2 linked regions of the Allobranchiibius huperziae genome follow. The protein of the gene in region 1 interacts with the protein of each later gene in a pairwise test. Links are inferred from orthologs where the notes say so. Each region holds a gene or a part of one and is shown on either strand. Other genes may lie near its edges.

The links.
Region 2: the proteins of rlmB (region 1) and tsaE interact in binary tests that used the Escherichia coli proteins (3 or more experiments, as listed by UniProt). The link is inferred for Allobranchiibius huperziae from one-to-one orthologs.

Annotation. Positions count from the first base shown.
Region 1 is NZ_JACCFW010000001.1:3,024,213-3,035,686, reverse strand. What follows is about bases 840-3,759. They hold rlmB (23S rRNA (guanosine(2251)-2'-O)-methyltransferase RlmB), read left to right. Parts: upstream 840-1,773; coding sequence 1,774-2,745; downstream 2,746-3,759. Other genes in these bases: HNR15_RS14345 (amidohydrolase), read left to right, coding at 2,772-3,759; cysS (cysteine--tRNA ligase), read left to right, coding at 840-1,722. Outside these bases: HNR15_RS14360 (MBL fold metallo-hydrolase), read left to right, coding at 1-134; more of cysS, read left to right, coding at 298-839; more of HNR15_RS14345, read left to right, coding at 3,760-4,070; HNR15_RS14340 (RDD family protein), read right to left, coding at 4,145-4,819; HNR15_RS14335 (DUF4032 domain-containing protein), read right to left, coding at 4,907-6,148; HNR15_RS14330 (lipase family protein), read left to right, coding at 6,297-7,661; HNR15_RS14325 (hypothetical protein), read right to left, coding at 8,554-9,132; HNR15_RS14320 (hypothetical protein), read right to left, coding at 9,280-9,672; HNR15_RS14315 (hypothetical protein), read left to right, coding at 10,807-11,052. UniProt on the Escherichia coli protein: Specifically methylates the ribose of guanosine 2251 in 23S rRNA.
Region 2 is NZ_JACCFW010000001.1:762,714-774,266, forward strand. The notes cover bases 3,118-6,116. They hold tsaE (tRNA (adenosine(37)-N6)-threonylcarbamoyltransferase complex ATPase subunit type 1 TsaE), read left to right. Parts: upstream 3,118-4,390; coding sequence 4,391-4,843; downstream 4,844-6,116. Other genes in these bases: alr (alanine racemase), read left to right, coding at 3,118-3,240; HNR15_RS03640 (alpha/beta fold hydrolase), read left to right, coding at 3,237-4,394; tsaB (tRNA (adenosine(37)-N6)-threonylcarbamoyltransferase complex dimerization subunit type 1 TsaB), read left to right, coding at 4,849-5,523; rimI (ribosomal protein S18-alanine N-acetyltransferase), read left to right, coding at 5,541-5,990; tsaD (tRNA (adenosine(37)-N6)-threonylcarbamoyltransferase complex transferase subunit TsaD), read left to right, coding at 5,980-6,116. Also shown: HNR15_RS03625 (hypothetical protein), read left to right, coding at 1-1,027; HNR15_RS03630 (COG4705 family protein), read right to left, coding at 1,187-1,978; more of alr, read left to right, coding at 2,089-3,117; more of tsaD, read left to right, coding at 6,117-7,032; HNR15_RS03665 (glycoside hydrolase family 3 protein), read right to left, coding at 7,054-8,064; HNR15_RS03670 (hypothetical protein), read left to right, coding at 8,084-8,233; HNR15_RS03675 (class I SAM-dependent methyltransferase), read right to left, coding at 8,370-9,593; co-chaperone GroES, read left to right, coding at 9,841-10,134; groL (chaperonin GroEL), read left to right, coding at 10,284-11,553. UniProt on the Escherichia coli protein: Required for the formation of a threonylcarbamoyl group on adenosine at position 37 (t(6)A37) in tRNAs that read codons beginning with adenine.

The sequences.
Region 1 (11,474 bases):
TCATCATCGATTCGATCCGGGACCGGTTGCTCACCCTGCCGCCGCAGACCCGGGTGCTGACAGGCCACGGCGACGCCACCACCATCGGCGATGAGGCCCCGCACCTGCAGGAGTGGATCGACGCCGGCTCCTGACCGGGCGTCTGCGCGAGAGCGCCGCGTGCAGGAACGTGACCGAAGCGCCGACAACCCACGCGCCCGCCGTACGCCGTCGCAGGAAAGTGACCGTGGCGCTCACAACCCACTCGGGCGCCGGCGATGGTCGGTCGGGCCCGCGCGGTCCCGATAAACTCGGCGGGTGAGCCTGCACATCTACGACACCGCCACGCGGCAGCTGCGTGAGTTCCAGCCGTTGCAGGAAGGCCGGGTCGGGCTCTACATCTGCGGCCTCACCACCCAGGGCAGCCCGCACATCGGCCACGTCCGCTTCGCCGTCGCGTTCGACATCCTGCGCCGCTGGCTGACCATCGGGCACGCGTACGACGTGACACTGGTCCGCAACGTCACCGACATCGACGACAAGATCCTCGACAAGGCGCGGGCCAACGACGCGCAGTGGTTCGCGTGGTCCTACGAGCATGAGCGGCAGACCAGCGACGCCCTGGACCTGCTCGGGGTGGGCCGACCGACGTACGAGCCGCGTGCCACCGGCCACGTCACCGACATGGTCGAGCTGATGGAGACGCTGATCGAGAAGGGTCACGCGTATGCCGCGCCCGACGACAGCGGCGACGTCTACTTCGACGTGCGGTCCTGGCCCGCGTACGGCGAGCTGACCCACCAGAACATCGACGACATGGAGGACGCCGCGGACGCCGACCCGCGCGGCAAACGCGACCCCCGCGACTTCGCGCTCTGGAAGGGTCGCAAGAGTGACGAGCCGGAGTCGGCCAGCTGGCCGACGCCGTTCGGTCGCGGCCGGCCCGGCTGGCACCTGGAGTGCTCGGCGATGGCGCGGCGCTGGCTCGGCGAGACGTTCGACATCCACGGCGGAGGCATCGACCTGCGCTTCCCGCACCACGAGAACGAGTTGGCCCAGTCACGCGCGGCCGGAATGGATTTCGCGCGCTACTGGATGCACAACGGCTGGGTGACGCTCGGCGGCGAGAAGATGAGCAAGTCGCTCGGCAACACCCTGGCTGTCACCGAGATCACCAAGACGGTGCGGCCGCTGGTGCTGCGCTACTACCTCGGCGCGGTGCACTACCGCTCGACGATCGAATACCACGAGGGATCCCTCGATGAGGCCGCCGCCGCGGTCTCACGGATCGAGGGGTTCCTCGACCGGGCGCTGGGTTGTGCGCCGACCGCGTTCGACGCTGGGCTGCCTCAGGCGTTCTCGGCTGCGATGGACGACGACCTGAACGTCTCCGGTGCGCTCGCCGTCGTGTTCGACACCGTGCGCGAGGGCAACATCGCCCTGGACGAGCACGAGTCGGCGAAGGCACGCGAGCTGGCCCTGCAGGTCGTCGCGATGACCGACGTACTCGGGGTCAATCCCTATGCGCCCGAATGGGCCTCCGACGGCGGTGATCGCAGCGGTCACGCCCTCGGCAGCCTCGTCGACGCGCTGATCGAGCAACGTGCCGCGGCCCGAGCCGCCAAGGACTTCGCCGCCGCCGACCGGGTGCGCGATCAGCTCGCGGCCGCCGGTGTGGTCGTCGAGGACACCGCCGACGGCGCCCGCTGGTCCCTGGCCGAGGCCACCACCGAACAGACCTGACCCGCGCGCGACACCCATCGCGCCCACGCACTTCAAGGAAAAGAGCACATCATGGCCGGCAACTCCCAGCGCCGCGGCGCCATCCGCAAGGGTGCGAGCCGCAAGGGCGCCAGCGTCGGCAGCGGCGGTCAGCGACGACGCGGACTGGAGGGCAAGGGCCCGACCCCGAAGGCGACCGAGCGGCCCAATCACAAGGCGTACAGCAAGTCTTCATCAAGTGGCGGCAGCGGCGGCTCCTCGTCGCGCGGACCGTCGCGTGGTCGCTCGGGCTCGAAGAAGCCCAGCTCGGAGATCGTCGCCGGCCGCAACTCGGTGCTGGACGCGCTGCGGGCCGAGATCCCCGCGACCGCGATGTACGTCGCCGGGCGCATCGAGTCCGACGACCGGGTCCGCAGCGCGTTGAAGCTGGCCGCGGACCGGGCCATTCCCATCCTGGAGACCCCGCGCGGTGAGCTCGACCGGATCACCGACGGCGCCGTACACCAGGGTCTGGCGTTGCAGGTGCCGCCCTACGACTACGCGCACCCCAACGACTTCTTCGATCCCGAGGCACCCGGGATCCCGCTCGTCGTGGCGCTGGACGGGATCACCGACCCCCGCAACCTCGGCGCCATCCTCCGCTCGGTCGGTGCCTTCGGCGGACACGGCGTGATCGTGCCCGAACGACGGTCGGTCGGCATGACGGCGTCGGCGTGGAAGACGTCGGCCGGCGCCGCGGCGCGGGTGCCCGTTGCCCTCGCGGGCAACTTGAACCGCACCCTCGAGGACTTCCGCAAGGCGGGGTTCTTCGTCCTCGGGCTCGACATGGACGGCGAGGTCGAGCTGCCCGACGTACAGCTGGCGACCGAGCCGCTGGTCGTCGTCGTGGGCTCGGAGGGCAAGGGGTTGTCCCGGCTCGTCCGGGAGAACTGCGACCAGATCGTGTCGGTCCCGATGAGCGCGAGCACCGAGTCGCTCAACGCGGGCATCGCGGCGTCCGTCGCGCTCTACGAGATCGCCCGCAAGCGCGCGACGAGGTCCTGACCACATCCGACGCCCGTGGAGGTGCCGTGACCGATGCCGAGGTGTACGCCGAGCTGGATCGCGGAGTCGACCAGGTCGCCGATGACGTGGTGCGCTGGCGCCACCACGTGCACGAGCATCCGGAGCTGTCCAACCGTGAGGTGAAGACCGCCGGGTTCATCGCCGACCACCTACGGTCCCTCGACCTGGACGAGGTCCGCACCGACATCGCCGGGCACGGCGTCGTGGGCATCCTGCGCGGCGGGCGCCCTGGTGACCGGGTGATCGTGCTGCGGGCGGACATCGACGCGCTCCCGGTCGAGGACCTGTCCGGGGTGCCGTTCGCCTCGACGGTGGTCGACGAGGAGTACCCGGGCGGCCCGTTCCCGGTGTCGCACGCTTGCGGGCACGACTGCCACACAGCGATGCTCCTCGGTGCGGCGACGGTGCTGGCAGGGGTCCGGGACCAGCTGCCGGGCACGGTGGTGTTCGTGTTCCAGCCGGCCGAGGAGGGTCCGCCGGTCACCGAGAAGGGCGGCGCCAGGGAGATGATCGCCCAGGGTGCGCTCGACGGCGTCGACCCGACGATGGTCTTCGGCATGCACGTCGGACCCCTGCCCAAGGGCGTGATCGGGTATCGGGTCGGCAACCAGTACGGCGCCTCCTGCCTGATCAAGACCGAGATCACCGGCGAGCAGGTGCACGGGTCGACTCCGTGGATGGGTGTGGACCCGATGCCCGCGGCGGGAGCCGTCCTGACCGGCATCGGCCAGATCTACCGACAGGTCAACGCGTTCAATCCGGTGACGGTGAGCATCGGGCACGTGCAGGACGTCGGGCGCTTCAACGTGATCGGCCAGACGGTGACGCTGTGGGGCACGATCCGCTGTTCCGTCGAATCGGACATGTCCCAGGTGCAGGAGCGGGTCGCTACTTTGGCCGAGCACAGCGCTGCGGCGTACGGGTGCACCGCGACCACGCAATTCCTGCAGGACGTGCCGGCGGTGCACCACACCCAGGCGTGGGTCGACGCCGGTCTGCCGACGCTGCGGCGAGTCGGCGGCGAGGACAACGTGATCCAGACGCCGCCCACCCTCGGCTACGACGATGTCTCGGAGTTCGTGAACGCGTACGGCGGCCTCTACGTCATGCTCGGCGTGCAGGACACCCGGTTCAACGACGACCGCACCGACCTGACGCCGATCCCCGGCGGGCGCGGCGTGGCCTCCAACCACAACCCGCACTTCTACGCCGACGACGACACCTTGGCCACCGGGGTGCGGTTACACGCCCACGTGGCCTACGACCACCTGTCGGGTGCGCTGGCACCCGACCACGAGCGCTGATCCCCGCAGCAGACGAGCCCGCACCCTCCGGAGAGGATGCGGGCTCGTCGCTGCTTGTGTGAGTCGTCGCGCGCTCAGCGGACGTCGATGACCACCGTCTTCATGATCTTGTCCGCCAGGGTCTGCCGCTTGGTGTCCCACAGCGGGAAGAGCCACCCGATGTAGCAGATCACGGTGTCCACGAGGTGCGCGATGTCGCGTACGAAGGCCGTCAACGGGCCGATCGGTTGCCCCGTCTCCTCGCCGATCAGCTTGGTGCCGAACTGCTTGCGGCCCAACGTCTGTCCGGTCCGGCCGCCGTTCAGCCAACGGTTCCAGATGTGGAACGCCAGCAGCCCCAGGTAGAGGATCAAGCCCACGAGGAGCCCTAGCTTGCCGTTGATGGCCGAGGCGACGATCACCACGATGTAGACCACGAAACCGGGCACGATGACGTCGATCAGGAGGCCCCCGGCCCGCTTGCCCCAGCCGGACAGACCGCTCTGCGTCGCCAGGGGCGCGCCGCCGTACTGCTGCGGGGACCCGTAGCCACCGCCCTGCACCGGTGCCTGGCCGTACTCGCTGCCCTGGGCGGGGGGCTGGCCGTAGCCGCCCTGCTGGCCGTACCCGCCCTGCTGGCCGTAATCGCCACCCTGAGCGGGGGGCTGGCCGTATCCGCCCTGGTTCGGCTGCCCGCCGTACTGGGGGTAGCCCGAAGGCTCGCCCTCACCGCTCGGAGGTTGTTCCCACGGATTGTCGTTGTTGCTCATGCGTGATCCCCGTCGACGTTGTGGTCAGTGCGGAGCACAGTAGTGGGACCGCGTGCCGCGCGAGTCCCTTTCGGGCTCACCGGCACCTCAGTCCCTGGCGCGTACGGGGATCGACTGGGTGTCGACGCCGACCACGGACCGTTCGTCCGGTTTGTCGGGCAGCACCCAGTCCACGTAGTCGCGCACCGCTTCGTCGATCGAGACGTCGCGCTCGAGCTTCTCCGACATGTACCACCGGTGCTCCAGCACCTCGTGGAAGAGCTCAGCCGGCTCCAGCTTGGCGCGCAGATCCCGCGGCGCGGCGCGGGTGATGGGCTCGTAGATCGTGGTGAGCCAGTCGTGCGCCACGATCTCCTCGTCATCGTTCTGGCGGTCGTGCGCGGCGCGGAAGGAGTCCAGGTCGTTCAGGAGTCGCCGGGCCTGGTTGTCCTCGACGTCCAGTCCGGTCAACCGCAGCAACCGCCGCGAGTGATGCCCGGCGTCGACCACCTTCGGCTGGATGCGGATCCGGGTGCCGTCGACATCGGTCTCGATGTCGAGCTCGCCGACGTCGAAGCCGAGGGTGTTGAGGCGTCGGATGCGCTCGTCCACCAGCCAGCGTTCGCCGCGGTCGATGGTCTCGACGCGCGTCAGCTCGGCCCACAGCTCGGCGTACCGGGTCATGATCCGCTCGGAGACGCTGATGGCGTCGATCTCGTCCGACAGCAGCCCGCCTGCCTGCAGATCCATGAGCTCGCCGGCGATGTTGACCCGGGCGATGTCGAGATCGTGGGCGCGCTGGCCGTCGCTCAGTCGGTTGTGCAGCTCTCCGGTCTCGGCGTCCACCAGGTAGGCCGCGAACTCGCCGGCGTTGCGCTTGAAGAGGGTGTTCGACAGCGACACGTCGCCCCACCAGAAGCCGTTCAGGTGCAGTCGCACGAGCAGCACTGCGAGCGCGTCGATCAGACGCTGCACCGTGCCGGACCGCAGCGCCTGGCTGAGCATCGCGCGGTACGGCAGGGAGAACTGAAGGTGTCGGGTCAGCAGGCAGGCGTCGAGGGGTTCGCCGTGCACGTCGACGCGCCCGGCGATGATGCCGACGGCCTCCACCGCAGGCTGGTCGAGGCGGCGCAGATTGCGCAGCAGCGAGTACTCCCGGCGGGCGATATCGGCCTTGATCTCCTTGACCGCGATGATCCGGCCCTCGATGCGCACGAATCGCACGACGTGACGGGAGATTCCGCGCGGAAGTGCGGCCAGCAGGTCCTCGGGCCAGTCTTCGAGCGGGGTCTCCCAGGGGAGATCCAGCAGTGCCGGCCACGGCCGGGCGGCGGTGATGTCCAGGCCCACACCTGCATCGTGTCACTTCCGGGCGTGCCGGGCACGGCCTCGCCGGCGATGGCCTTGTCGGGCGGGTTACCCGAAGGTAGCCTCGACAGCACGACAGTGACCCACGACACATCGTCGATCGGCGCTGACTTCTCCGCGAAGGATCCTGATGCGAACCACCTCTCTACGCCGCTACGGCGTCGCCACCGCCGCGCTGCTCATGACCGCAGGTGCCATCGCGACGGGCTCCCTCCCGGCACACGCGGCGACGCCGCAGTCGAAGGGCGGATGGGAGCGCACCGGGCCGTTCTACGCCTATACCGGCGCTCGCACGCTCGCGTCGTTCGCGCCGGGCACCGTGCTGAAGAGCCGCACGATCACCTACCACGTGCAGGGGATCGCGACGCCCGTGCAGGTCACCCAGCTGCTCTATCGCACCCGCACCCAGACGGGTCAGGCCGTCGCCAACGTGACGAGCGTGATCCACTCGCCCGTCCCCGACGTCACTCACAAGGTCGTCACCTACAACTCGTTCTACGACTCCCTCAACGTCGCGGACAGCCCGTCGCGCAGCATCGCGGGGTCGACCTCGCCCGGCGCGCAGACCTTCGCGGAGGAGCAGCTCGCGTTCACCTCCCTGTTGAGCGCCGGCTACGACGTGAACGTCCCGGACTTCGAGGGTCAGGTGCCGCACTACACCATCGGTCCGGAGAACGGCTACATGACGTTGGATTCGATGCGGGCCGTGGGCAAGTCGAGCGCGCTCGGTCTGGGATCGAACACCGACTTCGCGATGATGGGCTACTCCGGCGGGTCGATCGCGACGGAGTGGGCCGCGCAACTGGCGCCGTCGTACGCGCCCGACATCAACCGCCATCTGGTCGGGGCGACCGAGGGCGGCGTCTACGTCGACCCGGCGCACAACCTGAAGTACGTCAACGGCTCGACCAAGTGGAGCGGGGTCGCCCTGCTCGCGATCAACGGGCTCGAGCGCGGGTTCGCCATGGACCTGTCGCCCTACCTGTCGACGTACGGCAAGGCCGTGCTCGGCGCGACGAAGAACGCGGGCATCGGCGACGCGGAGGGCAAGTACCCCGGACTGACGTTCCAGCAGCTCGTGAAGCCGCAGTACGCCAACCCCGACTCGATCCCGGGACTGGCCGCCGTCCTGAACAAGGTCAACGCCGGGCTCGCCCCGTCGCCGACCATCCCGTTCCAGATCCTGCAGGGCGCGTACGGCGTCGGCGAGGGCACCCAGCCGTCGGCGAAGTACGGCACCGGGGACGGCGTGATGGTCACCGGCGATGTGCGCAGCATCGCTCGCAGGTACTGCGCGGCCGGGAACGCCGTGCAGTACACCGAGTTCGGGGCGCTGGGTCACACCGATGTGGGCATCACCTGGCTCACCACGGCGGCGGCGTGGGTGCAGGCCCGTTTCGCCGGCGTCCCGGCGCCCAGCACCTGCTCGACGATTCCGGCCGGCAACAGCCTGGCGGCGGAGAAGCCCGTCCCGGTAGGCACGCCCGCCGACTGACGCAGTACCCGGCGCCGATCAAATTCGGCGGCCCGCCACGTACGCGCCATGGGCTTAGCGCGGCGGTGGTGGACAAAGACCAATCGGGCCGGCGTTCTCGATCATCCATCTGTCGCAGTCCCGATTACCGGTCATTTCTTAGACGAAGTGTCATGACCGATCGTCCTCGTCGGATCGGTCTACGCCTTCGCGACGTGGATTGCGACACTCATCTCGCGGGCGGACGTCGGCGCGAAAATCTTCAAGCTCGAGCCCTGGAACACGGGCACGGTGCTCCCGAGCTTGTCGTGGCTTGTTGCTGTGAAAACGTAGTTCGTCCTGGGTTGCATTCTCCACGCCCATCGCCCGTGACTATCCGCTACGGCCGCGATGGCCGGCCTCGGGGCAGTTGAGCCTGGCGTAGCGGCAGATACGAAGCAGGAGAAGGACCCGAGGTCCAGTCCGGTAATCGTTCCCCGGGCAAGGGGGGCCCAGGGCGCGGCCTGCGCGGGAGGGCGCGATTCGGAGCCGCAGCCGCAGAGCGATGCAAACCCGAGCAACGCGATGGACACCAGCGGGAGACGGACGGTTTTCATGTGGCCACGCTTTCCTCAATGGCCGGGTGGCTATCGCGATACTTCTCCTGCGTGCCGACGCTAGTCCCAGCTTTGTTCCTGAGACGTCGAAACGGCGCTAGAGGTTGGCCTTCGAGGTCTGTGCGTCGATGGCGTGCGATGTGGCTGCCGTGCGAATGCTGGCTGTCGTTCTGGGGACCCCAGAACGACACCGACAACGGGCCTAGAGGTGGTGGTCTGAGGTCCCGATCGGGATTTCGAGCTCATCTGTCCGACTCGGATCCCATTCCATCAACAGGTGATTGCGGTTGGCAGCGTGTTCCCGTGTGCTGGGCGGGTCAGCAGATCTTGATGGGCAGGGTGACGTTGTCGGCGAACGTCGTGTGGGTTCGCAGCAAGGACTTCCACCGCAGCAGCAGCGAACCGTCGAAGGTGCTGTCACTGCGGAAACTGGCGTTCGGTGGGCAGGTGCTGGGTCGGTGCAGCGTGAGGAGCAGGCGGATGAATCCTTGCGCGGGGATCGTGGCCGGGAATGAGTGCCAGGGTGTGTCGACTCCGAAGGCCGACCCCTCGGGCACTGTGTGGAAGACCGACCACTGCACGCCGATTGCGGGCGCCATGTCCCCGGCGCTGGCGGAACGGATCGTCACGGCGTGCGACCCGGGGTTGTAGAGGGAGCCGATCACCTGTCCCGCGGTTCTCGGGGCCAAGGTGAGGCGGTATGAGGAGTCCTCGCTGCTGAGGGCCAAGTCGTTGGACACCGGGCCGCTGAAGCTGCCGCCCCGGATGGGGCCGTACCGATGGTCGAGAGCGCCCAGAAGTAGCGCGACCGCGGTGCACACCACGAGGACCGCGCTGACCGCCGCGAGAGTGGCCTTCCGCGGCCAATGGCGCGGTCGGCTAACGACGGTCGACACGTCGGCCGATCGACATCGTGTCGGCGCCTGGGGCGGTCATGACGGTGAACCTACCGGCATGGCACCGGCACGAACTGTGTTTGAGGCCGGTTCGGTAACGACGCTCCCATAGAGCGTCGTCAAGTGCGGAGTCCTCCGACGTGGCTGTCAGACGCCGCAGGCAGGGTTGTTGGCGATGTCTTCCATCGCGTAAAACGCTCGGTGATTGTGCCCAAGTTCGATGGCAGCCAAGGCGATGCATTTGCCGGTGTCCGGTGTAATGACGTTTTTGGATCGTCCGCCGACAACCGGGAGCAGAGACCATGTGCCGACGGAGTGCAGGTGGGGCGCTCCTGGGCGGAACCTGGCGAGCTCCTGGGGCGAGAGGTCAACCTGGTCTATTGGTTCGAAACGGTATCCGCCGATATAGAGGTGTACGGGTCGAACCGCCACGTTGAAGGTGCCGTAGGCGTGGCGGTAGCGAACTGCTGACACGGCAGCCGCCAGGAGGACAACGATAGCCAGCAGGGCTGCGATTCCTCGAATATTCTGACCCCTCACAGGCCGAACCATAGTGGTCACGGCCGCAGCGAAGACGCTTTCCGGTCGTTCTTGGTGGCAGTGGGTCAACCGGGGTCAGAGGCCACTATCCGTGGGCGGTTAAAGGGTCTCGTGGCGTTCCACGACGTGCCACAGGTGGCGGGCAAGGTAGTTCTTCAGAGTGCGGCGGATGTCCGGTCGGTGGCACCCGCCGCTCGTCGCCGGTGACTTCTTGACCTCCGCAGCAGCTTGGTAGCGATTCGACGAGATGGCGGCCTATTTATGCGGCTTGTGCCGGGTGGGGGACAAGCGGCATGAGAACTCTTCGGGTTTCTCGCTTGACCTCCCCTGACCGGGATGCGTCACCGGACGGGTCTTGCGGGATGATTGGCGCAACTCACCGGCTGGCACAGTCGCGTGCCGCCAGGGCGTCCCGTCGACGCTTCCCTAAACGGGACGGGCTGAGAACTTAGCCACGGATCGCCAACATGCGCTGAGTGGCACCAAGGGGTCTAGTTCTGTGTCGAAGACCGAACAGGAAGGTCGTCGACCAAGGACCCCCACCACCCCACACCGTGCTCGTCCCGCCGTAGTCGCATAACCCTCGAGCCAAGGGGTTCTCCGATCTCGAAATCGGCGACCTGCCGCCCGAATTCCACGGGTTCTGAGTCGTCGCCATCAGAATCAATCGTTCCGATCGGGTTGCCTTCAGCGCGGTGACACCAAAACCCGACCCCCCTCGGGGGCCCGTAAGGCACCCGGTACACGACACAGAACGTCTCGGACCCATCGGTCCACGCCCCATCCACCTGCACCTCGGGCGCCTCCGTCAGCGTGCTGGTGCACAACCACCGCAGGCATGACAACAGCGCCACACCAGACCATTCGAGTTCTTGGCTCTGGGTGAGAGTAGAGATGAGCTGGCGGTGTGCTGGCGTCACACTGCCACGCTCCTCAGCGGACAACACGGGCTCCATCGGGCCCAAAGGACCTGAAACCACACGAATCACTTCCCGTCGCCACCAGCGCATGGCTCAGGGTCGCATCGATTCCCAATTGCTGCGTGCCGAGCCCCGCCTGGTGAACCACACCGGCACTCGGGCTGAAGCGGATCACGTGGGTAGGTCTGTGATTGGTGACCTGGATACTCACCGGATGGCTTCTCCTTCTTACCCCTGCCGTCACTTCAGCGTGTGCAACGCACAAGGACCCACGTCCAATGACCTCCCTCTCTTGCTGCGTCGCCTCGCCGACAGCATCGAGGGCGCCGACTTCGCGACGAGCCAGGTGCTTGACGTGCACATCTCCGGCGATGAGATCACCGAATACGGCTCGTGGTGGAGAGCAACGGTGTACTGGTCAGCCGACGGCGAACTAGCCGAGGGAAAGAGCCGAAACTGACTGTCCGGAGAAGTCTCCCCCGCATGAGTGAACCCCCGACACTTGCGGGCATGGGCACCGATCATGACTGGGTGGCGATCCGTAAAGTCGTCTAGGCCGGCTTAGGCGATGCGGAGCTACTCGCGTCACCGTCAATTACGACCGAGGAGAAACTCGGCAACGCGGCCGACACCGTGACCGACCATCTCGCGGCTGCACTTGCCAGAGGAGCCATGGTCAAACGTCAGAGATGGTGGCGCCGACACCCGCCGACCCGTTAGCCGATCGTGTTGTGGCACGCTCCGCGGGCCGATCCTTCGGAGAGACACGGGTGGCGCTCGAAGGATGGTCATAGATCTGGGAGGCGGCCGCGGCCGCGGTCGCCACGCAATCGCTAACAACTCCGTCCGTGCAAGAGGACCACGATGTCGTATGTGCCCGTG
Region 2 (11,553 bases), 2.3 Mb from region 1 along the record:
GCACACGTGGACCGCCGCCGGCGTCCTCGAGCCGGGCGCCGAGCAGGCGGTGGTCAAGGTCATGGACCACCCGGAGTGGCTCTCGATGCCGGGCCGGACCCTGGTCACCCTGGGTGCCGCCTCCGAGATGGGGCCGCTGCACTCGATCCTGCGCTGGGGCGGGCACGTGGCCGCGCTCGATCTGCCACGTCCGGAGTTGTGGCGTGAGGTGCTCACGCTGGCGTCGGACTCCGCCGGGAAGCTCACCTACCCGGTCGCCGACACTGCCGCCGGCGAGGTCGCGGGCGCAGATCTGCTGCACGACCTGCCGCAGGTGACCGACTGGATCGCCCGTCAGCCCGGTCATCTCGTGCTCGGCAACTATCTCTACGCCGACGGCGCGGTCAACCTGCGGCTGGCCGCTGCGGCCGACGCACTCACCTCGCATCTGCAACGCACCCGAGGTGACCTGTCGATGGCGTGGCTCGCGACCCCGACCGACATCTTCGTGGTGCCGCGGGAGGCGGTCGAGGCCTCCACGGCGGCGTACGAACGCCGCACTCCGTTGCGTCGGTTGCGACCGGTCGGCCGCGCCGTGTCCGGCGGGCGGCTGCTGCAGCGCAACTACGCGCCCGACGAGGACCCCGGCATCAATGACAGTGTCGTACCGCAGCAGGGGCCGAACTACCTTCTCGCCAAACGCATTCACCGTTGGCGGGCGATCGCCGCGCGGGCCGAGGGGGTGCGGGTCTCGATGAACGTCGCGCCGCCGACCCGCACCCGCTCGGTGTTGAAGAACCGGTTGCTCGCCTCGGCGTACGCCGGGTCGCACCGTTTCGGCGTGACCGTCTTCGCGCCCGCGACCAGCGCGACCCTGATGGCTGCTCTGCTGGTGCACGACCTCTACGCCGACCCGGCGCCGCAGCCGTCCCCCTGGCAGGAGGAGGCGGTGCGGGCCGTGCACGGCGGGCTGTGGCGCACCGGTTACGACCCGCGCAGCGCCCTCGGGATCGCGGTCGTGCTGGGCCTCGGGAGCGGCAGAGGCTGACGCATTCCGTCGTTGTCCGTGCTCATCGGCGTGTCGGTGGGTGGCTTATCGGCCCTACGGGCACTTTCCCGCGGTGGTGCCGCCTACGCGGGTGGGTTGCCGGCCGAACGGTCACTTCCCTGCACCCGCGCACCCCAGCATCCCGCTCGGGGCCCGCGGTCAGGCGGCGTCCAGAGCGGATCCCGAGGTGCGGTCGACCTTCGAGACGGTGAGGTAGGCGACGGTCGCGCCGATCGCGGCGAGGAAGACCGCGCTGGTGACCAGGGTGCCCAGACCGAGCCCTCCGTCGGCGGAGCCGGAGGCCAGATAGTCCCCGATGTTGGCGCCCAGCGGCCGGGTCAGGATGTACGCGAGCCAGAAGCACAGCACCGGGCCGGCACCGAAGCGCCATGCAGCGATCACGGCGACGATCAGTGCCACGGGCAGGAGGACGGCGGCACCGGGGCCCCAACCGGTCAGATCCAGGGTCCAGTCGCCGGCGGCGGTGCCGAGCGCGAAGGTGACGAGGACGGTGAGCCAGTAGAAGCCCTCACGGGAGGGGGTGACGATGGTGTGGATCGACAGCGTCCGCTCCCGGGCCCACCAGATGCCGAAGACGACGGCCAACGCCACCGCGAAGACGACGGTGCTGATCCACAGGGGGACGCCCCGTCCATCGGTGAGGTTGTCGGTGAGCAGGGTGCCGACCACGCTGATCAGCACCACGGCAAGCCAGTAGACGACCGGGATGTACCTCCTCGCCCGGAACTGCACGACCAGGACCACGACCAGGGCTGCGGAGAAGGCCAGGGTGGTGTTGCCCAGGCCGAACCCGAGCGTGGCATTGACGTAGTCGGCGAAGCTCTCGCCGACGGTGGTGCACAGGATCTTGATGACCCAGAAGAAGACGGTGATCTCCGGGACTTTGTTGGCGGTGCGCGTCAGTGCTCGGGGCCGGGTGGCGGTGTCCATGGCCGGAAGCGTGGTGAACCGCAGGTGAGAGGACCCTGAGACGGCACGAGCGCCCCGGCCCGCCCCGCCTCGGCCACTTCCGAGGGCTGCAATGCGAGACTGTGCGCGTCATGACCGATCCGTTGCCTGCCTGCGAGCCCGCACGACTCACGATCGATCTGGGCGCGATCCGCGACAACGTCGCCCGCCTCAAGGAGCTGTCCGGCAACGCGCAGGTGATGGCCGTGGTCAAGGGCGACGCCTACGGACACGGACTGGTGCCGAGCGCCCGCGCCGCCCTGCGCGGGGGCGCCACCTGGCTCGGCGTGGCCCAACTGGCCGAGGCCGTCGCTCTGCGCGACGCGGGGATCGAGGCCCCCGTCCTGTCCTGGCTGCACGTGCCCGGCCTCGACTTCGACCCGGCGGTGCAGCGCGGGATCGACGTCGGCGTCTCCGCGCCGTGGGCGCTGCAGGCCATCGCCGACGCCGCTCGCCGGCTCGGCCGCCCCGCACGGGTCCAGCTCAAGGTCGACACGGGGTTGGCGCGCAACGGTGCCTACGGCGCCGACTGGACCGAGCTCGTACGCGCCGCGGGGCCGCTCGCCGCCGAGGGAGCGCTCGACGTGGTCGGCGTCTTCACCCACTTCGCGTTCGCCGACGCCCCCGAGCACCCCACCGTGCGCGCCCAGCAGGAGAAATTCGCCGACGCCGTGCGCGACGTGGAGCGGGCCGGGTTCGCCATCGAGGTGCGGCACATGTCCAACTCGGCCGCGACCCTCACCCAGCCGTCCGCGGCCTGGGACATGGTCCGCCCCGGCCTCGCCGTCTACGGGCTGAGCCCCGTGCCGCACCTGGGTGACCCGGCCTCGTTCGGCCTGCGTCCGGCCATGTCGGCGACAGCGAATGCGGCACTGGTCAAGAGGATTCCGGCAGGCCAGGGCGTCAGCTACGGCCACACCTACGCACCGGAGCGGGACACGACGGTCGTCGACGTGCCGATGGGGTACGCCGACGGCGTGCCGCGCGCCGGGTCGAACGTCGGGCCGGTGCAGGTCGCCGGCAAGCGCTACACGATTGCCGGCCGCGTGTGCATGGACCAGTTCGTCGTGGACGTCGGCGACGCCGCGGTCCGGGCGGGCGACCCCGTCGTGCTCTTCGGCGCGGGCGAGGACGGCGCACCCACCGCGCAGGACTGGGCGGAGGCCACCGGCACGATCTCCTACGAGATCGTGACGCGGATGAGCAACCGGTTGCCGCGCGTCCACCTGGGGGAGCAGCAGTGAGCCCCAGTCGCTCGGTCCTCGGCATCGGCGCGGGACTCGCCGGTGCGGCGGTGGCGGCAGCCGCCGGGGTCGCCGCCGACCGCCTCTGGCGCGCGCGGCGTACGGCGATCTCGCTCGGCGTCGCCGGCGACTACGTCGAGGTGCCCGACGAGGAGCGCGTCGTCATCGCCGAGGACGGCGTGCCGCTGCACGTCGAGATCGATGAGCCGGAGGGACACGAGAGTCGCCCGACGGTGATCCTGTCGCACGGCTACACCCACAACCTCACGGTCTGGGTCTTCCAGCGCCGGATGCTGCGGGCCGCCGGCTACCGCGTGGTGCTCTGGGACGTGCGAGGTCACGGCCGCAGCGAGGAGGCCGAGGACTCGACGTACACCGTGCGGCAGCTCGGGCGCGACCTGGGCGCGGTCATCGCGCAGACCACTCCGACGGGGCCGATCGTGCTGGTCGGTCACTCGATGGGCGGGATGACGATGATGTCGTTCGCCTCGGCCTACCCGGATGTGTTGCGGGAGAGGGTCATCGGCGCGGCCTTCATCTCCAGCAGTGCCGGCGACCTGGCGAGCGTCAACTACGGCCTGGGCCGACAGCTGGGCACGATCGTGCACCGGCTCGGACCGGCCGCGATGCTGCGGCTGTCGGACCAGGAGGCGCTGGTCACTAGCACCCGGCACGCCGGCAAGGACCTCGAGGGCTACCTGGTGCACCGGTGGTCCTTCGCCTCGCCGGTGCCGATGTCGATCGTGCGGCTGGTGGCGGACATGATCTTCGCGACGAAGATGTCCACCACCTCGGCCTACCTTTCGTCCCTGATGCTGCACGACGAGCGCGACGCCCTGCGCGAGTTCATCGGCATCGAGACCCTGGTCATGCACGGCGACCACGACCGGATCACCCCGGACGCGCACTCCGAGGCGATCGTCGACGCGATCCCCGGCGCCGAGTACGTGCTGGTGCGCAACGCCGGGCATGTGCTGCCGCTGGAGTATCCCGAGATCGTCGACGAGCACCTGATCGACATGATCGACCGCGCCTGCCGCGCCCTGGCCGGACAGGCGCGCCCGAAGAAGCGCCCGCGTCGCGTCGTCCAACGGGTGCCGGCGCCCGGCCGGCCCGGCCCGGCCACGAAGGCCCGGGGCAACCCGGCGTCATGAGCACGTGGACCTTCGCCACGGCCGACGCGCTGCAGGAGTGGGGGGCCGGCCTCGGCACGTTGCTGCGCGCCGGCGACCTGGTGATCCTCACCGGCGGGCTCGGAGCGGGCAAGACGACGCTCACCCAGGGGATCGCCCGCGGGATGGGGGTACGCGGACCGATCACCTCGCCGACGTTCGTCATCTCACGCACCCACCCCTCGCTGGTGGGCGGACCGCCCCTGGTGCACGTGGACGCCTACCGTCTGAGCGGCCCGGCCGAGCTGGACGACGTCGATCTGGACACCGATCTCGAGGATGCCGTGACCGTCGTGGAGTGGGGCGGCGGCATCGCCGAGAGCCTGTCGTCGCAGCGACTCGAGCTGGAGTTGACCGGGGACCTCGACCGCCGCGTGGGCGCCCGCGCGGTCGGTCCCCGGTTCGAGCAGCTTCTCGCCGCGTTACCGTGAGCCACGTGCTGCTGGCCATCGACACCGCGACGTCCGCCGTCACCGCCGCCGTCCACGACGGGACACGGACGCTCGCGAGCGAATCGGTACCGGACGCTCGTCGTCACGCCGAAACCCTTACTCCCACCATCGATTCGGTGATGGCGCATGCGGGTCTGACTCCCCAGGACCTGGACGCGGTGGCCGTGGGCGTCGGTCCCGGACCGTTCACCGGCCTGCGGGTCGGAATCGTCACGGCCACGACCCTCGGGCTGGCGCTCGGCATCCCGGTGCACGCGGTCTGCAGCCTCGATGCGATCGCCCACCAGATCGCCACGCAAGCCGGGTACGGCGAACATGGCGAGTTTCTGGTGGCCACCGACGCCCGGCGCAAGGAGGTCTACTGGGCGCGCTACACGGTCCGGTCGGGTGCCGTCGTGCGCCACGGCGAGCCCGCGGTCAGCGTGCCGGCCGAGCTGGACCCCGCCGTACGCGCCCTGCCCGCCGCCGGACGTGGACCTCTGCTCTATCCGGCCGAGTTCGGCCCCGTCGTCCCAGTGGCCGACGTCGACGCCGGTGCGCTCGCCGGCCTCGTGGTGCACCGGCTCGAGCACGGCGGCGAACTGCTGCCCCCCACACCGCTCTACCTGCGGCAGCCGGATGCCCAGCCGTCGGCCAGGCAGAAGTCGGTGCTGCCGTGACGCCGCGGCTGCGCCCGATGAGCTGGACCGACATCGACACCCTCGTCGAGTTGGAGCAGCGCCTCTTCGTCGACGACGCATGGTCCGCACGCACCTGGTGGAGCGAGCTCGCCGGGCGCCCGCAACGCGTCTACCTGGTGGCGCAGGACGACGACCGCGTCGTCGGGTACGCCGGGCTGTCGGTGGCCGGCGACGTCGCCGACGTGATGACCATCGCCGTGGCTCCCGGCGCGCAGGGCACCGGCGTCGGGCGGCTGCTGCTGGAGGAGCTGGTCGCGCAGGCGAGCGCCGCTGCGGTGTCGGCAGTGCTGCTGGAGGTGCGGTCCGACAACGACCCTGCCCGGAAACTTTACGAGCGCAACGGTTTCGAGCAGATCGGCGTACGCCGGCGCTACTACCAGCCGGGCGACATCGACGCGCTGGTCATGCGGCGCCATCTGCGCGGGGAGGAGACACGTGTCGACTGAGGGACCCCTGGTGCTCGGCATCGAGAGCTCGTGCGACGAGACCGGCGTCGCGTTCGTACGCGGCACCACGCTGCTCGCCGACGCCGTCGCGAGCAGCGTGCAGGAGCACGCCCGCTTCGGTGGCGTGGTGCCCGAAGTGGCGAGCCGGGCGCACCTGGAGGCGATGATCCCGACCATCGAGCGCGCGTGTGCCGAGGCCGGGTCGCGCCTCGCGGACGTCGACGCGGTGGCGGTCACCTCGGGTCCGGGTCTCGCCGGTGCCCTCATGGTGGGCGTCGCGGCCGCGAAGGCCGTGGCGTGGGCCCTCGGCAAGCCGCTCTACGGCGTGAACCACCTGTGCGCCCACGTCTGCGCCGACGTGCTCGACCACGGCCCGCTGCCGGAGCCCACGGTCGCGCTGCTGGTCTCCGGAGGCCACACGAATCTGCTGCTGGTGCGCGACATCGCCGACGACGTGCAGTCGCTGGGCGCGACCGTCGACGACGCGGCAGGGGAGGCGTTCGACAAGGTCGCGCGGCTCCTCGGGCTGCCCTACCCCGGCGGGCCGAGCATCGATCAGGCTGCGGCGCAAGGAGATCCGCGGGCTATCGCGTTCCCCCGCGGGTTGACCGCGCGTAAGGACCTGGAGCGGCACCGATTCGACTTCTCCTTCTCGGGGCTGAAGACGGCGGTCGTGCGGTGGGTGCAGGAGCGCGAGCGGGCGGGGGAGCCGATCCCGGTCGCCGACGTGGCCGCCAGCTTCAACGAGGCGGTGGCCGACGTGCTGACCCGCAAGGCCATCGACGCCTGCCTGGAGTACGGCATCCACGACCTGCAGATCGGCGGCGGAGTGACGGCCAACAGCCGGCTGCGCGCGCTCGCCGAGCAGCGGTGCGCCGATGCCGGGATCAGCCTGCGGGTGCCGCGGGTGCGGTTGTGCACCGACAACGGCGCGATGGTCGCGGCACTCGGCGCGCAGGTCGTCTCTCGCGGACACGCGCCCAGTTCGTTCGCGCTGCCCGCCGACTCCTCGATGCCGGTGGAGATGGTTCAGGCGCTCTAGACCCACCGCCCGGAGATCTCCTCAGCGGCAGCGGATCAGGCCCAGGCCGGCTTTCGTGGCGAGCACCCGTCGTACGGCGGTCTCCACGACGCCCGAGAACGCCCGGTCCGCCGTCATCCGCGTCAGCAGTCCGCGCGTGAGCCCGGGGGCGAGGTCGGGCGCCGCGGTCAACAACACGTCGCCGCCGGCCTGCACGAACCGCACGGCCCGCTCGCCCACCGGGGTGGCCGCGAGGGCAGGCGTGTCGACGTCGTCGGTGATGACCAGCCCGGCGAAACCCAGCCTGCCGCGTAGAAGCCCGGTCACCACCGCGCGCGAGAACACGGCCGGCTGTTGGGCGTCCAGGCGCGGGTAGCGCGCCGAGGAGACCATCACCGCCTGGGCGCCCGCGCTGATGCCCGCGGCGAACGGCCCGAGGTAGGGGTCGGTGGTGCTCGCGACCGGGTCGGTGATGCCGGTCGAGCTGGTGTCGGTGTTGTTGGTGATCCGGCCGAGGCCCGGGAAGTGCTTGAGCGTGGCGGCCACCTGCGAGGACCGCATCCCGCGCACCACGTCACCGACGGCCCCCGCGACGACCCCGGGGTCGCTGCCGTACTCGCGGTGGAACGCGCCGATCGGTGCGTTCCGGGTGCCGATCGCCGCGGGCACGGTGTCGGCCACGGGTGCCAGGTCGAGATTGAGACCCGCGGCATGCAGGGACCGGGCGAACGACGCGGCGTACGCCGTACGCGCAGCCGGGGACATCCGGGCCTGGGCCGTGGCCGACTCGATGGCCGGGAATCCGCTGCCGCGCAGCTCCTGCACCTGCCCGCCCTCCTGATCGGCGGCGACGAGCAGGCCGGGGGAGCCGGTGCTGCTCGCCTGCGCCTGCACGGCCGCCGACGCGGCGCTCACCGCCGCGGACCCCTGCCAGCCGCCGGCGTAGTAGACCGAACCGACGTGCGATACGGCGATCGCGCGCCGCACGGCGCCGGCACCGCCGGTCGTCATCCCCACCATCACCAGTTGACCGGCACGTTGCGCGGGAGTCATCCGGTCCACGATCGAGTCGATGCAGGTGGCCGGTTTCGACGGCGCGCCCGCGCGCCTCGACGGTGTCGAGGTGCGGGTGGGTGTGCGCGTCGGGGTGCCGGACGACGACCCGTGGGCGCGGGACGTCGACGGTGCCGCCGAGGTCGTGGAGGTCGACGGTGTCGGCTGAGCCGACGGGGTCGCGCTCGTCGTGCGGACCTGGGCGGCCGAGTCGCGCGCCGACGATGCCGAGTCGCCGCCACCGGAACACGCGGCGAGCGTGAGCGCCACGGGCAGTGCGAGCGGCGCGAGACGGCGGCGGCCGGTCACAGCGGCGTCACGACCAGCACGACCTGCGCGCCGCCGACCCGGGTGATGACGATGGTGGTCGTCCGATCGCCCTGCAGGCGCAGTTGTCGGCGCAGCTGGTCGGCGTCCAAGGAGACCCCGCGCTTCTTGATGGTGAGGGTGCCGGTGTCCCGGTCGCGCAACAACGCGCGAAGCCCCTTGAGGTTGTAGGGCATGGCGTCGGTGATGGCGTAGCGGCGCGCCCAGGGCAGCTGGACGTCGGCGAGCCCGGTGACGTACCCGACGCCCGGTGACAGCTCCCGGCCGTCGGCCGCGTTGACGAGGGCTCCCACGAGACCCGCCCGGATCACGGCGCGGTCCGGCTCGTAGAGGTAGGGGCCGAGGCGGGCGAGCTCCGCGGGCAGCGGCTGGGCGCCCAGTGCGTCGCGTTCGGTCACGAGCGCGGTGACATGCTCGCGCACGACGCAGGCGGTGCGCCCGGGCGTCCGCACGGTGGCGCCGGCCCAGAGCGCGCACTCCAGCACCTCCCCGTCGTACGACGTCCACTGCGCCTCGACCCCGGCCGGCACGGCCGCGTGCGGGAAGGACGGGCTGAGCTTGGCCCCGGCGGCGGGGGTGCGGGTGAGGTAGCCGCGGACGTCGTCCCACGATGGACTGATGTCCTCCAGCCGGAAGAGCCGGCGGGTGCGGCCCTGGGCGTCGGCCACCCCGGGCGTCCGTCGCGCAGGGTCGAGCCAGATGCCACAGCCGCGGGCGTCCTCACCGCTCGGGATCGCGACGTCGTGCGCGGCCGTGTGCTGCACCTGGGCCCGCGGCCAGTGGCGCAGGTTGACGGCGGCGATGGCCGCGGTCGCCTCGTCGGTGTCGACGGCTGTGAGGGCGATCCCGGCCTTCGCGAGCGCGATGGCGTCGGCCCCGATGCCGCAGCCCAGGTCGTAGACGTGGCGTACCCCGGCCTCGACGAACCGGGTCGCGTGGTGGGCGGCGATCCGTGTCCGGGTGGCCTGCTCCAGGCCGTCGCGGGTGAAGAGCATCTCGCGGGCCGCCGCACCGAACTTGGGCACGGCCCGGGCGCGCAGGTCGGACTGGGTGAGCGCCGCGGAGACCAGCTCGGCGTCGAAACCCTCGCCCCTCAACCTGGTGGCCAGGGACATCGCCTCGGACGCGTCGTACGGTGGCAGCGACTGCAGCAGACCCCACCCCTCGCCCGACGCGAGCCGGTGCACCAGGGCGGGATCCATGGCGGACATTCTGACGTACGACGCGCCCGTGACGACCGCTGCCGCGGCCCTTCGTGCGGGTTTGGCACTCGAGTTGCACGAGTGCTAACGCCCGGCATAGATTCAGGGCTGGCACTCCCCCTGGGACAGTGCCAGTGCAGGCACCGAGGCCGACCCCGCGACGGCGTCCTCGATCGGCCTTCACCGGCGAGGGCCCAGGGACCACCAACTCCCTGCCATCGGCAGGCCACCAAGGAAGGTCCCCACCGTGTCGGTCAACATCACGCCGCTCGAAGACCGCGTCGTCGTCAAGTCCGTCGAGGCCGAGCAGACCACCGCCTCCGGCCTGGTCATCCCGGACACCGCCAAGGAGAAGCCCCAAGAGGGCGAGGTCCTGGCCGTCGGCCCGGGTCGCATCGACGACCACGGCAACCGTGTCCCCCTGGACGTCGCCGTCGGCGACAAGGTCATCTACAGCAAGTACGGCGGCACCGAGGTGAAGTACTCCGGCGAGGAGCTGCTCATCCTCTCCGCCCGCGACATCCTCGCGGTCGTCAAGTAATTCCCGTCGTCACGTAGCTGACGACATCTCGTACGTCGCACGCCCCGGCTGTGGGCCCGTCATCAACACTGCCGGGCCCGCCGCCGGGGCGTCGTCGTACCAGCCGCCTGCCTCCCCGCACGCACCCACGAAACACTTAAGGACCACACATGGCTAAGACGCTGGAGTTCAACGACTCCGCCCGCAAGTCCCTCGAGCGCGGTGTCGACGCACTCGCGAACGCCGTCAAGGTGACGCTCGGCCCCAAGGGCCGCAACGTCGTCATCGACAAGAAGTGGGGCGCCCCCACGATCACCAACGACGGGGTGACCATCGCCCGCGAGGTCGAGCTGGACGACCCGTACGAGAACCTCGGCGCGCAGCTCGCCAAGGAGGTCGCCACCAAGACCAACGACGTCGCCGGTGACGGCACCACCACCGCCACGGTGCTCGCCCAGGCCATGGTCAAGGAAGGCCTGCGCAACGTCGCGGCCGGCGCCGCCCCGTCCGCGCTGAAGCGCGGCATCGACAAGGCCGTCGAGGCCATCAACGACCGCCTCCTCGCGACCGCGCGTGAGCTGGAGGGCAAGGACGAGATCGCCCAGGTCGCCACCCTGTCCGCGCAGGACAGCACGGTCGGCTCGCTCATCGCCGAGGCGTTCGACAAGGTCGGCAAGGACGGCGTCATCACGGTCGAGGAGTCCTCCACCGCGATCACCGAGCTGGACTTCACCGAGGGCATGCAGTTCGACAAGGGCTACATCAGCCCGTACTTCGTCTCCGACCCCGAGCGGATGGAGGCCGTCCTGGAGGACGCCTACGTCCTGATCAACCAGGGCAAGATCTCCGCCGTCGCCGACGTCCTTCCGCTGCTGGAGAAGGTCGTGCAGGCCGGCAAGCCGCTGCTGATCATCGCCGAGGACATCGACGGTGAAGCCCTGTCGACCCTGGTGGTCAACAAGATCCGCGGCACGTTCAACGTCGTCGCGGTCAAGGCGCCCGGGTTCGGCGACCGCCGCAAGGCCATGCTGCAGGACATCGCCATCCTCACCGGCGGCCAGGTCGTCGCCGAGGAGATCGGTCTGAAGCTGGACCAGGTCGGCCTCGAGGTACTGGGTCAGGCCCGTCGCACCGTCGTGACCAAGGACAACACCACGGTCATCGAGGGCCAGGGCGACTCCGCGGACGTCGACGGCCGCGTCAAGGAGCTCAAGGCCGAGATCGAGCGCACCGACTCCGACTGGGACCGCGAGAAGCTGCAGGAGCGGCTCGCGAAGCTGGCCGGCGGCGTCTGCGTCATCAAGGTCGGCGCGCACACCGAGGTGGAGCTCAAGGAGAAGAAGCACCGCATCGAGGACGCCATCTCCGCGACCCGGGCAGCCATCGAAGAGGGCATCGTCGCCGGTGGCGGCTCCGCTCTGGTGCACGCCTCGGCCGCGC